DNA from 2 places in the Parasphingorhabdus sp. W113 genome. Region 1 is predicted to be linked to the other one. Evidence: predicted binding sites of a transcription regulator. Region 1 holds the regulator's gene; the other holds the start of a gene.
The links. Region 1 encodes LexA, which represses DNA repair genes until DNA is damaged. Its sites were predicted from a motif close to GTTCCNCNCTTGTTCT; they were not measured.
Positions count from the first base shown of each region.

Region 2: the regulator LexA is predicted to act here: its motif matches at 1,905-1,920, upstream of uvrA (excinuclease ABC subunit UvrA).

Region 1 is NZ_CM146328.1:1,634,247-1,638,359, forward strand. It holds gene ACZ1GS_RS07760 (ComEC/Rec2 family competence protein) at 1-1,913, shown strand, start outside; gene lexA (transcriptional repressor LexA) at 1,926-2,618, opposite strand; gene ACZ1GS_RS07770 (molybdopterin molybdotransferase MoeA) at 2,707-3,891, opposite strand; gene moaC (cyclic pyranopterin monophosphate synthase MoaC) at 3,888-4,113, opposite strand, start outside.
Region 2 is NZ_CM146328.1:764,498-768,610, reverse strand. It holds gene ACZ1GS_RS03665 (AI-2E family transporter) at 1-185, opposite strand, end outside; gene gmk (guanylate kinase) at 314-991, shown strand; gene ACZ1GS_RS03655 (hypothetical protein) at 1,000-1,572, opposite strand; gene uvrA (excinuclease ABC subunit UvrA) at 1,978-4,113, shown strand, end outside.

The DNA.
Region 1 (4,113 bases):
CTGCGGGCTGTGCGCTGATTTGGCTGCGGTCTGTCACGGTAGCCGGGCCGGTGCCAGAGCGACCTATCGTGGCCACGTTTACCGCTGCGGTTGAGCGATCGGAGATTGTTCTGGCGCGCGATCAGGTGCGCCTGACGCTGCGAACCGCTGGCACATCGGATATCCCTCCGCGGGTCCGGGTCAACGTCCCGCTGGTGAAAATGCCGCAATCCTTGCCGGCGGGATCGGTGATCACTTTGCGGGCGCGTCTGATGCCCCCGGCGATGGCCGCGTTACCGGGGGCCTATGACTTTTCCCGGCGGGCCTGGTTTCTCGGATTGGGCGCGACCGGACAATTGCTCGGCAATGTCACGGTCGTGTCCCGCGCCAAACCGATTTTCGCCTTTGCCCGATATCGCCGGGAATTGTCCCGCCACGTCCAGCAGCAAATGGCAGAGGGGGCAGGGGCCATTGGCGCAACGCTCGCGACCGGTGATCGCGGCGCGATTGGCGAGGCGGATGCCGACGCCATGCGCCACAGCGGATTGGCTCATCTCCTCTCGATCAGCGGTCTGCATGTTACAGCCGTTGTCGGTGCTGTCTACATTCTGGTGCTGCGCATCTTGGCGCTCGTTCCCGGATGGGCGGTACGCGTCAGACTGCCGCTCATCGCTGCGGGTTGTGCGGCTGTTGCGGCCCTTGCCTATACTTTTTTGACAGGCGCGCAGGTGCCGACGATCCGGGCCTGTGTCGCGGCCTTGCTGGTGCTCATGGCGATGCTGATCGGGCGCAGCGCCATTACCTTGCGGATGGTCGCCGCCGGCGCACTGCTCGTCCTGCTGTTCTGGCCTGAATCCCTCATTGGTCCCAGCTTTCAGCTCAGTTTTGCAGCCGTTACGTCAATAATCGCGATGCACGAGCATCCGCGTATCAAAGCGCTATTCCTGCGGCGGGAAGAGCGGCTTGCGAAGCGGATCGGGCGCTTCATACTGGCGCTGTTCCTGACCGGATTGCTGGTCGAACTGGTGTTGATGCCGATTGCCTTGTTTCATTTTCACAAGGCCGGTGTCTACGGCGCGTTGGCCAATGTCGTTGCGATCCCGCTGACCACGTTCGTGATCATGCCCTTGATTGCACTGGCGCTCGCCCTCGACAGTATCGGGTGGGGGGCGCCGCTATGGTTCGCCGCTGAAAACGCCTTGAATAGCTTGCTCTGGCTGGCCCATTTCGTGTCCAGTCGTCCCGGTTCGGTAACCCTGATATCAACTATGGCGCATGGCGCTTTCGGCTTGATGATTGCCGGTGGTCTCTGGCTGGCGCTGTGGCGCGGTGCGTGGCGGTTCTGGGGCGCTGTTCCAGTGGCATTCGGCATAGCCATGGTGGCCAGTGGTCATCCACCCGATCTCTATATTACGGGCGATGGCCGCCATCTGGCTATTCGGTCCAAAGCAGGAGAGCTAGCGATGTTGCGCAATCGCAGCGGTGATTTTATCCGGGACATGATACTGGAAAACGCCGCAATTTCAGAGGCCGCAACCGCCTTGGAAGACTGGCCCGGTGCGGACTGCAACGCCGACAGCTGCGCGGTGACAGTTGAGGATCGCTCTGGTCATGAGTGGATCATCCTTGCCACGCGGAGTTCCTACTATATTCCGGCTCTTTCCTTGTCCGCCGCCTGCCGCAGAGCCGATATCGTGATCAGCGAACGCCGTTTGCCAGCGAGCTGCCAGCCGCGCTGGTTCAAGGCGGACAAGGTTTTGCTCGCGCAAACCGGCGGCATGACAGTCGATTTGTCGAAAAGAAAGGTTCTGACCGTCCTGCAGCGCACCGGTCGCCATCATTGGATCCGGCTAAAGCCGCGTGACCCGCTTCCGGTCCGCGACCCGGTGGTCGATCCGGCGGGCATCCAGAGAGAAACTCTGAAAGCCCCCTAAGAGGCCAGCTTGCTAATTGTAACGACGCAACAACCCAGCCATCTTGCCCTGGATACGGACTTCGTCAGGCCCGAAGACCTGCGGTTCATAGGCCGGGTTTGCAGGATCAAGCCGCACCTGACCGCTATCCTTGAACAGATATTTCAGCGTCGCTTCCTCTTCGTGGACCAAGGCCACGACGATTTCGCCGTTGCGTGCCGTTTCCGTCCGCTGGATCAGCGCATAGTCGCCGTCCAATATGCCAGCATCGATCATGGAATCGCCGGATACTTCCAGCGCATAATGCTCGCCGGAACCCAAAAGCGCCGCCGGTACACTGAGCGCCGACTGGCCTTCAAGCGCCTCGATCGGCACACCGGCAGCAATTTTGCCGTGGAGGGGGATTTCGATAACATCATTGGCGGCGACGGGGATTTCCTGCATCGGTGCCGGTTTTGGTGCCTCTGCTGCCAAGCTGACGACGTTGGACGGGGCCGATTTCAGCGCACCGCCTTCGGGTAATTTCATCACTTCCAGTGCCCGTGCACGATTGGGAAGGCGCCGCAAGAAGCCACGTTCTTCCAATGCACTGATCAGCCGGTGCACACCCGATTTCGATTTCAAGCCCAGTGCGTCTTTCATCTCTTCAAAAGACGGGGATACACCCGATTCTTCCAATCGATTATGAATGAAACAGAGCAGTTCATGTTGTTTGGGTGTCAGCATGCTACGGTCCTATATAGAGAACGAATACAGAACAATTATGAAACAAACCGGGATAAGTCAAGTCTTATCTGTTCCCCATCCGTTTCGCCTAAATCGCAATGAAAGAAACTGCTTTCCCTTCGGCGACGGGGTCGGCATGGGCCGGACGGATGAGCAACGCATTGGCGGCTGCCAGAACCGACAATTTGGCGCTGTCCTGACTGGCATAGGGGGTAATCATGTCGCCGTCGACAAAGGCCCGGAGAAACTCGGCGCGTTGACCGGTTGGCGGTAGGTCCGCCGTCGTCCGGGCCGAACCTGTGTGCGGGAGATATTTTTTGGCGCCGGCCATGAAACGGAGCAAGGGCAAAAGAAACAGCGTGGCTGTGACAAAGGCGGATCCGGGATTGCCGGGCAATGCTATTACTATTGAATTTCCGAGTTTGCCGGCCATGAGCGGCTTGCCGGGCTTCATTGCAATCTTCCAGAAATCGGTTTGGCCCCCGAGCCGGTCAAAGGCCGGGGCAATGAGGTCGTGATCGCCGACCGAAGCGCCACCAATGGTTACGATGACGTCACAATCACGGGCGCTGTGGAGCGCGGTGCAAACGGTGTCCAGGCGATCGGGAACCCGGCTAATCATACGCGTTTTAACCGGTATTTCGGCCATCATCGCTGACAGCATGACATCGTTGCTGGCCGGAATCTGGTGCGGTGTCAAAGAAACGCCCGGCTCGCGCAATTCGTCGCCGGTAGACAGGATCGCAACCGCTGGTGCCTGATGGACCGGCAAGGTGGCATGGCCGGCAATGACGGCATGACTCAGGGCCCGGGGATGCAAATGGGTGCCAGCGTCCAAGGCGATGTCATCCGCACGAAAATCACCCCCTTGATGGCGCACATGCTGGCCGCGCATTTTGGAAGGATCTGCCTCGAGGCTAATCTGATCCCCGTTTACGGAGACATTTTCCTGCAGAACGACCGTATCGGCCCCTTCGGGCATCAGGGCACCGGTAAAAATGCGCGCGGTTTCGCCTGACCCAATGGCCGAGCAGGGCGGGCTGCCCGCCTTGCATTCGCCCACCATTGTCCATGGCCCGTCCCGGTCTGCAAAACGAATGGCATAACCATCCATCGCCGACATGTCCCCGGCAGGCTGGCTGCGCAAGGTCAGCAAGTCTTCTGCGAGATAACGCCCGCGGGCCTGATCGATCGCAAGCGTTTCCAAAGGCAGGCGGCGCGCCATCGCAATGATGCGCTTTTGCGCGTCCTCAAGAGGAAGAAGCGGCTTCACGCTGCGGTCCAGTCCCCCGATTTTCCGCCCGTTTTGGCGATCAGGCGAACATCACGGATGACCATGTCTTTCTGCATCGCCTTGGCCATGTCATAAATGGTCAGCAGCGCCACGGATGCAGCAGTCAGCGCTTCCATCTCGACCCCGGTCTTGCCGGTCAGGCGCGCCAGCGCGGTGACTTTGATGCCGTTTTCGAGATAAGTGAATTCCACCGCAACCTTG
Region 2 (4,113 bases), 870 kb from region 1:
CCGAGACCGGGCAAGCGCGCCACCGCGGCGCTGGCGGCATAGAGGATCTGCAACAGGATCACCGCCGTGACGATCGGCAGGATGATGTCCTTGCCGACATAAAACAGCCAACCGATCATGATGGTGATACCGACCGAGAAGAATATTGTACTGACGCGGCCCTGCAACATGGTCTTGATCGGCATCCTCAAACGCGGCGAAAGCCGCAACAACTATTTGATAAAGAGAAAATTCCCGCCTGTCATCACATCATCTCGCCAGCCAGGCCGATAACGGTCTTGACGCCGCCGGTCGTTCTCGGCCAATAGCCGCTATGGCCGACGATATTTCATCCCATTCGCCCGAAGACAAGCATCTCGTATTGAGCCGCCGCGGACTTTTGTTCGTGCTGTCCTCGCCATCCGGCGCCGGAAAATCCACCCTCGCGCGGATGCTGCTGGAATCCGATGACCAGATCGAAATGTCGGTTTCCGTCACCACGCGGCAACAGCGGCCCGGCGAAGAACATGGCAAGGACTATTATTTCGTCAATGGCGACGAATTTGAAGAGATGGTCGCGGATCATGCCTTTCTCGAATATGCGACGGTTTTTGGCAATCGCTATGCGACACCCGCGGCGCCGGTTCAGAAAAGCCTTGAAGACGGCCAGGATGTGCTGTTTGACATTGACTGGCAAGGCACGCAGCAATTGTATCAGCGCGCGGGCGAGGATGTCGTCCGCATTTTCATTCTCCCGCCGTCACTGGTCGCCTTGCGCGCGCGGCTCGAAAGCCGGGCCACGGACAGCACCGAGATTATCGACAGCCGCATGCAGCGCGCAGCCAGCGAAATCAGCCATTGGGATGGCTATGACTATGTCCTGATCAATGATGATCTCGACGCCTGTTTCGCGCGGGTCCAGACGATCCTCGCCACCGAGCGCATGCGGCGGTCACGGCAGACTGGACTGATCGGATTTGTGCGCGATCTGATGGCCCAGGAACGCGGCTGAACCGGCGCCTATTCTGCCGGACGTTTCACATAAAGGCCGTCAAACACCGTCGACCAGGTCGCTCGGTTATCAGATGACGTCTGCCAGTGCTGGCGAACGCTGCCATCCGCATTGGGCGTCCAGGTGACGCGGTTGATCGGCGACCCCGCGACATAGCCGGGCCAGTTGGCATTGCTCAGCACCATCGCGCCATCGGCATTGAGCCCGCCGGCGACGAACAGCGCCGTGCCATCCGCGCCCATCCAGGTCTGGTGCCAGATTTTGCGGGCCCCGTAATAGAAACTCATGCTCATGCCCGTATAGCCGCCCGCGGTTGCATAATCTTCGCGGATGACACAGCCGCCATGCTGCGCGCTGATCCGGTTGACCGCCGTCGGTTTGTCCTGGCCGGCCGGTGTCACGTCCCAGGTACCAATCCAGAAATCAAACGCCCGATATGCGGATGCGGTGCACGGCGGCGCGGGCGTCTGCGGCGGCGGTGCCGGTGCCGGAGCGGCCTGATCGGTGGTTGCCGCAGGCGATGCGGATTGGATAGCGATAAACGCGGCCGGACTGGCCGCGTAAACAGGGGACGACACCAAAATAGTTGCGATCAGAGCGCTGATTAGGGGAACGACGCTCCGGACAATATTTCGGGAAAAGGAGCTTGCCCATGCGGTAGGCAAAAATTCCCGACATGCCAAATCACCAACCACTTTTATCATGCGGTGCCATCCCCCTTTTTGCAGCCAGTCCCCGTCCCGCCATCTGTGAAGGAGACGGAGCGGTTTGCGGCCTGTACCCGGTTTAGCCGACCACTGGCAGCAGCAGCACCCGATTTCGACAAACCGGGAACAGCCTTCGACCGCGGACAGGGGATTTTTATCGACTTAAAACAATATTTCAACCGCACGAACAATCCGCACTTGCCAAAAGAACATATATAGAACATTATACGACCCAATGACCCGCTGGACTCTCCTCTTTTTCTTCGGCAAGACGACCGCATGAGTCTTACCCACATCAAAGTCAAAGGCGCCCGCGAGCATAATCTCAAGGGCGTCGATATCGACCTTCCGCGCGACAAGCTGATCGTTATTACCGGGCTTTCCGGCAGCGGAAAGTCGTCGCTAGCGTTCGACACCATCTATGCCGAGGGCCAGCGGCGCTATGTCGAATCGCTGTCCGCCTATGCCCGGCAATTTCTCGAGATGATGCAGAAGCCGGATGTCGAGCATATCGAGGGGCTTTCCCCGGCGATTTCGATCGAACAGAAGACCACATCGCGCAATCCGCGTTCGACCGTCGCCACGGTCACCGAGATTTATGACTATATGCGCCTGCTCTGGGCGCGGGCCGGGGTGCCCTATTCGCCGGCGACCGGAGAGCCGATTACCGCCCAGACGGTCAGCCAGATGGTCGATCGGGTCATGGCGCTGCCCGAAAAAACCCGCTTCTACCTGCTCGCGCCGGTCGTCCGCGGGCGCAAGGGGGAATATCGCAAGGAATTGCTCGAATGGCAAAAAGCCGGCTTCACACGGGTGCGCGTCGACGGCGAATTTTACGATATCGAGGAAACCCCCAAGCTCGACAAGAAATTGAAACATGACATTGAGGTCGTGGTCGACCGCCTGGTCGTGCGGGATGGCATGGAAACCCGGCTTGCCGACAGCTTCGAAACCGCCTTGCGGCTGGCCGACGGGCTCGCTTTTGTCGACCTGGCGGAGGGGATTGTCCCCGGCCGCGCCGAAGCCGAAACCGGCACCAAGATGAAAGGCACCGGACTGCCCGACAACCGGATTGTCTTTTCCGAGCGCTTCGCCTGCCCGGTCAGCGGCTTCACAATCGAGGAAATCGCGCCGCGCCTGTTCTCGTTCAACGCCCCGCAAGGCGCCTGCCCGGCCTGTGATGGTCTTGGCGAGAAGCTCCATTTCGATACCCAGCTGGTCGTGCCCAATCCGGCTTTGTCGATCAAACAGGGGGCGGTCGTACCCTGGGCCAAGTCTAACCCGCCGAGCCCTTACTATATGCAGGTGCTCGGCAGCCTCGCGAAGCATTTCGAATTTTCGCTCGACACCCCGTGGCAGGATCTCAGCGAACATCATCGCGATATCATCCTCAACGGCACCCAGGGGCTGCCGGTCACATTGCGCTTTCAGGATGGCCGCAAGAGCTATGAAGTGAAAAAGCCGTTTGAAGGCGTGGTCGGCAATCTGACCCGCCGGATGCTGCAGACCGAAAGCGCCTGGATGCGCGAAGAGCTCGCGAAGTTTCAGGCCGCCGCCCCTTGCGAAACCTGTCACGGCGCCCGGCTCAAGCCCGAGGCACTCGCGGTCAAGATTGCCGGCGAAGATATCAGCATCCCGACCCGCCGCAGCGTTGGCGACGCCCTTGCGTTTTTCAATGGTCTTGCGGATCAGCTCGACCAGACGCAGCAGCAGATTGCCGAGCCGATCCTCAAGGAAATCATCGAACGGCTGGGCTTTTTGAACAATGTCGGACTGGACTATCTCAATCTCGACCGGACCAGCGGCACGCTGTCGGGCGGCGAAAGCCAGCGCATCCGGCTGGCCAGCCAGATCGGATCAGGGCTAAGCGGCGTGCTCTATGTGCTGGACGAGCCCAGCATTGGTCTGCACCAGCGCGACAATGACCGGTTGCTGACCACACTCAAACGCCTGCGCGATCTGGGCAATACGGTGATCGTTGTCGAACATGACGAGGATGCCATTCGCACCGCCGACTATGTCGTCGACATGGGCCCGGGTGCCGGCGTGCATGGCGGTGATGTCGTCGCCGCCGGGACGCTGAAGCAGATCCTGAAAGCCAAGAAATCCCTGACCGCAGCCTATCTGAACGGATCACGCGAAATTGCGGTGCCGGCGAAGCGCCGCAAGGGCAATGGCAAGAAACTGACCGTCCACGGCGCCTCTGCCAATAATCTGCAGAATGTGACCGCCTCTATCCCGCTTGGAACCTTCATCTGCATCACCGGCCTGTCGGGATCCGGCAAATCATCGTTGACCATCGACACCCTGTACGCGTCGGCCGCGCGCACGCTCAATGGCGCGCGGGTGATTGCCGGCAAGCATGACAAAATTACCGGCCTCGAACATTGCGACAAGGTGATCGATATTGATCAG